DNA from 2 places in the Streptomyces sp. PL-29 genome. Region 2 is predicted to be linked to the other one. Evidence: riboswitches for the same ligand, from Rfam matches in the RefSeq annotation. Region 2 holds a riboswitch; the other holds the start of a gene.

Region 1 (3,202 bases), 4.8 Mb from region 2:
GGGGGGCGCCCGGGAGCACGACGGTGCGCCAGGGGGTGACCCGCAGCCCGTCGCCGTGGCCGGCGACCTCGGCCAGGACCCGCCACTGGCCGGTGCTCATCCGGCCCAGCGGGGGCAGAACGCACAGGTCGCCGCGCGGGCCGGGCCCCCGGCCCCACGGCCGGGGCGGGGCGGCGTACGGCCAGTCCACCTCGGGGACGCGGGCCGCGTCGATGCCCGCGGCAGCCAGCCGGGCCGTGAACTCCCCTTCGTCCAGGGCGTGTCCGGCGGGCAGTTCGGCCACGCGCCAGGCCCGGGTGCCGGCCGCGTCCACGGCGTCGAGGAAGTACTCGGCGGCGAGCAGCGCGGCGCGCGGCGCGTCCTGCGCGGCGACGGACACGGCTCCGGCCGCTGCTCCGAGGCGTACCAGCGCCCGGTCGCCGGGTCGCCCGAGCACGGTGACGTCGGGGTCGAGAGCGGCCACGTCCCCGCGCCCGTCGTCGAGGGCGAACAGGAAGCGGCCGGACAGCGCGGTCACCCGGGTGTTCGCGCACAGCAGCCGGTCCAGCTCGCGCACCCGGGGCAGTACGTCCTGCGAAGTCGGGGTGGCCACGATGTTGCGCACCCGTTCGTGGCCGGGTGCGGGCAGCAGCCCCGCACCGTCCAGCAGCCGGGCGAGTCCGGCGCCGCAGCCGTCGGCGAGGCCGCGCAGTTGCACGTTGCCGCGGGAGGTGAGTTCCAGGTGCCCGTCGCCGAAGCGGTCGGCGGCCGAGGCGAGGAGCACGGCCTGCTGCGCGGTCAGCTCCCCGCCGGGGATCCGGACGCGCGCGAGGTGTCCGTCGTCCGCCGCGTGGAGCCGGAGCGCGCCGGGACAGGCGTCACCGCGGTCCCGTATGACCGGTTCGTCCCGCGACACGGCGGAGGGGGGCTGGGGCATGGCGGCGAGCATACCCACGTTTCCCCTCACCGGAACTGTGTCCGCCGCCACCCTCCGTCACCCGGCGCGCCCGTCCGGCCCCCGCCGGCGCGCGAGGCGCGCGGACCGGGAAAGCCGGAATCCCCGCGCTTCTCCCCTCCGGCGCGCCGGCGTTTGAGGCGCGGGGGCCCGGGGGCAGAGCCCCCGCAGCGGCGCCGCACCGGTACGCCGCGGCCGCCCCACCCGGCGGAGCCCACCGCACCCGACACGACCACCCTCGCCGCGGCCGGCGGTGCCACCGGCCACCCCCACTCCCGACCACCGCAAACGCCACCTAGGATGACCTTCCGGCGGCCCATACGGTCCGCCGTCGCCGAGGACGGCGACATGGGAGGAAGCCCGGTGCGAATCCGGCGCGGTCCCGCCACTGTGAACCCGGCAGCGCCACTGGGCCGGGTGAGTCAGGAACTCCCGCTGTCCTCACTGCCCGGGGCGCGGAAACCCCGAGGAAGGCCTGCCGCCGCATGATCCTGCTGCTGTCGACGTCCGACACCGATCTGCTCAGCGCTCGCGCGGCGAACACGGCGGACGCCCCCGTCCCGTTCCGGTTCGCCAACCCCTCCCGCCTCCCCCTCGACGACCTCCCCGGCCTCCTCGACGGGGCCGACCTGGTCGTCGTACGCCTCCTCGGCGGCCTCCGGGCCTGGCAGGACGGACTGGACCTGCTGCTGGCCCCGGGGCAGACCCGCCCGGTCGTGGTCCTGACCGGCGAACAGGCTCCGGACGCGCAGCTGATGGAGGCCTCCACGGTTCCGATCGGCATTGCGGCCGAGGCACACGCCTACCTCGCGCACGGCGGCCCGGCCAACCTCGAACAGCTGGCCCGGTTCCTCTCCGACACCGTCCTGCTCACCGGGCACGGCTTCGAGCCGCCCGCCGCCGCCCCCACCTGGGGCCCTCTGGAGCGCACCGCGAAGCGGACGGACGGCCCCGAGATCGCCGTGCTCTACTACCGCGCCCACCAGATGAGCGGCAACACCGGTTTCGTGCACGCGCTGTGCGAGGCCATCGAGGCGCACGGCGCCCGGCCGGTCCCCCTCTACGTCTCCTCCCTGCGCAGCCCCGAGCCGGAGCTCGTCGCGGCCCTGGGTTCCGCGGACGCGGTCGTCACGACCGTCCTCGCGGCGGGCGGCACCAAGCCCGCCACCGCCTCGGCGGGCGGCGACGACGAGTCGTGGGACGCGGGCGCGCTCGCCGGTCTCGGCGTGCCGATCCTCCAAGCCCTGTGCCTGACCGGCTCCCGTGCCGCCTGGGAGGACAACGACGAGGGTCTCTCCCCGCTGGACGCCGCGACGCAGGTCGCCGTGCCCGAGTTCGACGGCCGTCTGATCACCGTCCCGTTCTCCTTCAAGGAGCTCGACGAGGACGGCCTGCCCGCCTACGTGGCCGACCCCGAGCGCGCCGCCCGGGTCGCCGGCATCGCCGTGCGCCACGCGCGGCTGCGCCACATCGAGCGCCGCGACAAGAAGGTCGCCCTCGTCCTCTCCGCCTACCCGACCAAGCACTCCCGCATCGGCAACGCGGTCGGCCTGGACACCCCCGCCAGCGCGGTGGAGCTGCTGCGCACCCTCGTCGCCGAGGGCTACGACTTCGGCCCGGTCGACGAGATCCCCGGGCTGGTCTCGGGCGACGGCGACGAGCTGATCCGCGCGCTCATCGAGGCCGGCGGCCACGACCAGGACTGGCTCACCGAGGAGCAGCTGGCCCGCAACCCGGTCCGCATCCCGGCCGCCGACTACAAGCGCTGGTTCGCCGAGCTCCCGGAGGAGCTCCGCGAGAGCGTCGAGGAGCACTGGGGCGAGGCCCCGGGCAGCATGTTCGTGGACCGCTCGGCGAACCCCGAGGGCGACATCGTCCTGGCCGCCCTGCGGCGCGGGAACCTCCTCGTCCTCATCCAGCCGCCGCGCGGGTTCGGCGAGAACCCGATCGCGATCTACCACGACCCCGACCTGCCGCCCTCGCACCACTACCTCGCCGCGTACCGCTGGATCCAGGCGCGCGCCGAGGACGGCGGCTTCGGCGCCGACGCGATGATCCACCTGGGCAAACACGGCAACCTGGAGTGGCTGCCGGGCAAGAACGCCGGCCTGTCCGCCGCCTGTGCGCCGGACGCCGCGCTCGGCGACCTCCCGCTGATCTACCCGTTCCTGGTCAACGACCCGGGCGAGGGCACCCAGGCCAAGCGCCGCGTGCACGCCACCCTGGTCGACCACCTGGTGCCGCCGATGGCGCGCGCGGAGTCGTACG
Region 2 (3,202 bases):
CCGAGCGGCTCCCGGTGGCGCGGGCGACGAGCGAGCGGGCCTCGGCCCGCTCGGCCGAGCACAGCCACCCGGGCTACGAACCGGACCCCGAGTCCGTCCCCGAGGCGCCCGCGCGCGGCGGCCGGCAGAACGGGGTCCTGTCCGTGGCCATGGGATACCGCTACCCCCACGGCGCGGTGGTGGGAGCCGACCCGGACCTGCCGGTCGTGCCGGACCGCATGCGGCTGTGCGGGGACCCGGGCTCGCGCGCCCCGCACCTGTGGTTGCGCGACCGGGTGGCGGGGACGCGCAGGTCCACCGTCGACCTCTACGAGCGGTCCTTCGTCCTGCTCAGCTCCGAGGGCACCCCGTGGAGCGGCGCGGCCGAATCGGTCGCCAAGCGGATGAGCGTCCGGCTCGACGCCTACGGGATCGGCACCGGCCCGGAGGCCGACCTGGTTGCGGAGGACGGCGCCGACTGGGCCGAGGCGCACGGCGCCACCCCGGCCGGGGCGGTCCTGGTGCGCCCGGACGGCTTCGTGGCCTGGCGCTCGGTGGAGGCGGTGGCGGACCCGGAATCCGTCCTCCACAAGGTCCTCACCACCGTGCTGGACCGCCGCTGACCTCCGGCCCGCGCCCGCGGACGCAGCAGGGCGCCGCCCCACGGAAGTCCGCGGGGCGGCGCCCGTCGAGTACGGCGACGGCCCACGCGGCGTCTCATCCGGGCATCCGAATACTGGACAACTCTGCCCGCCGCCGGGCAACGGCATCTAGTCTGGCCGGGCAGCTGGTTCGCCCCGTCCGCCAGACGGGATGCGTCGTAAGAGGGAACCCGGTGGGAATCCGGGACTGCCCCGCAGCGGTGAGCGGGAACGACCGCCGTCATACGCACTGGGACCGCGACAGGTTCTGGGAAGCGACGGCCAGTAGGTGCCCGCCGGGAGACCGGCAGGCGCGCCCGCGAGTCCGAAGACCTGCCCGTTGCCCGCGCGCGACCCGTCGTGCGCGGAGATCCCGGTGACCTCGTGGGCGGGTCGGCGACACATCAGGCGGGCGACCGCGGGCGCATACGCACGCGCACCGCAAACCGGTCGAGGTCCCTCCTGTCCGTCATCCCTTCGCGCTCCCGACCCGCACCGGGTCCACAGGAGACAGCTCGCGAAGGAGAGTTCCGTGACCAGCAAGACCCCCGCCCCCGCCGTCCGGACCGGTGCCGCCACCGTGTACGGCTACCCGCGCCAGGGCCGGAACCGGGAACTGAAGAAGGCAGTCGAGGGCTACTGGAGCGGCCGGGTCGGTGCCGAAGCCCTCCGGGGCGCGGCCCGAGAACTGCGCCGAACCAACTGGCAGCAGCTGACCGACGCCGGTATCACCGAGGTGCCCACCGGCGACTTCTCGTACTACGACCATGTGCTGGACGCCAGTCTCATGGTCGGCGCCGTTCCCGCACGCCACCGCGCCGCCGTCGAAGCGGACGCCCTGGACGGCTACTTCGCCATGGCGCGCGGCACCCAGGACGTGGCGCCGCTGGAGATGACCAAGTGGTTCGACACCAACTACCACTACCTGGTGCCGGAACTGGGCCCGGACACCGTCTTCACCGCCGACTCCTCCCGGCAGGTGGCCGAGTTCGAGGAGGCACGCGCACTCGGCCACACCGCCCGCCCGGTGCTGGTCGGGCCCGTGACCTACCTGCTGCTGGCCAAGCCCGCCCCCGGTGTGGCGGCCGGTTTCGACCCCCTCGCCCTGCTCGACCGTCTGCTCCCCGTGTACGCACGCGTCCTCGCGGACCTGCGTGCGGCCGGTGCCGAGTGGGTCCAGTTGGACGAGCCCGCCCTCGTGCAGGACCGCACCCCCGCCGAACTGAGCGCCGCCGCCCGCGCCTACCGCGTGCTCGGCGCCGCGGCCGACCGGCCCAGGCTGCTCGTGGCCTCGTACTTCGACCGGCTCGGTGCGGCCCTGGAAGTGCTGGCCAAGGCCCCGGTGGACGGGCTCGGGCTGGACTTCACCGGCGCGGCCGCCGCCAACCTCGACGACCTCGCCGCCGTCGGCGGCCTGCCCGGCAAGCGCCTGGTCGCGGGTGTCGTCAACGGCCGCAACGTCTGGATCAACGACTTCGAGAAGTCCCTCGGCACGCTCGGCACCCTCCTCGGCCTCGCCGGCAGCGTCGACGTGGCCGCTTCCTGCTCGCTGCTCCACGTCCCGCTGGACGCCTCCGCCGAACGGGACATCGACCCGCAGGTCAGGCGCTGGCTCGCCTTCGCCCGGCAGAAGACCGCCGAGATCGCCACGCTCGCCCGCGGACTCGCCCGCGGCACGGACGCCATCGCGGCCGAACTCGCCGCGAACCGGGCCGACCTGGCCTCCCGGACTCACTCGTCCGTCACCCGGGACCCCGCCGTCCGCGCCCGCACCGCGGACGTCACCGAAGCCGACGGCCGCCGCTCCCAGCCCTACGAGGAGCGGGCCGCCGCCCAGCGCGCCCGCCTCGGGCTGCCGCTGCTGCCCACGACCACCATCGGATCGTTCCCTCAGACCGCCGAACTGCGCAACGCCCGCGCCGATCTGCGGGCCGGCCGCATCGACACCGCCGGCTACGAGGAGCGCATCAGGGCGGAGATCCGGGAGGTCCTGGACTTCCAGGAGAAGGCGGGCATCGACGTGCTGGTGCACGGAGAGCCCGAACGGGGGGACATGGTCCAGTACTTCGCCGAGCAGCTGACCGGCTACCTCGCCCCGCGACACGGCTGGGTTCAGTCCTACGGCACCCGCTACGTCCGCCCGCCCGTCCTGGCGGGGGACGTCTCCCGCCCCGACCCGATGACCGTCCGCTGGACGGCGTACGCGCAGTCGCAGACGGCGAAGCCGGTCAAGGGCATGCTCACCGGGCCCGTCACCATGCTCGCCTGGTCCTTCGTCCGTGACGACCAGCCGCTCGCGGACACCGCCCGGCAGGTTGCGCTGGCCCTGCGCGACGAGGTCAACGACCTGGAGGCCGCCGGGACCTCCGTGATCCAGGTGGACGAGCCCGCGCTGCGGGAGACGCTGCCGCTGCGCGGCGCCGACCGCGCGGCCTACCTCGCCTGGGCCACCGAGTCCTTCCGGCTCACCACGGCGGGCGTCCGGCCGGACACCCAGATCCACACGCACATGTGCTACGCCGAGTTCGGCGACATCCTCGGGGCCATCGGGGACCTCGACGCCGACGTCATCAGCCTGGAGG

What was found. A riboswitch is a leader RNA that binds a small molecule or an ion and turns the genes downstream of it on or off. The one in region 2 is predicted to bind cobalamin.
Region 1: another riboswitch for cobalamin. It lies ahead of cobN (cobaltochelatase subunit CobN); the one in region 2 lies ahead of metE (5-methyltetrahydropteroyltriglutamate--homocysteine S-methyltransferase).

What each region holds. Positions count from the first base shown of each region.
Region 1 is NZ_CP136996.1:5,699,318-5,702,519, reverse strand. Features, by position in the region: gene R4Z63_RS26170 (ferredoxin-like domain-containing protein) at 1-916, opposite strand, end outside; cobalamin riboswitch at 1,252-1,379, shown strand; gene cobN (cobaltochelatase subunit CobN) at 1,420-3,202, shown strand, end outside.
Region 2 is NZ_CP136996.1:894,239-897,440, reverse strand. Features, by position in the region: gene R4Z63_RS04015 (FAD-dependent oxidoreductase) at 1-602, shown strand, start outside; cobalamin riboswitch at 751-975, shown strand; gene metE (5-methyltetrahydropteroyltriglutamate--homocysteine S-methyltransferase) at 1,153-3,202, shown strand, end outside.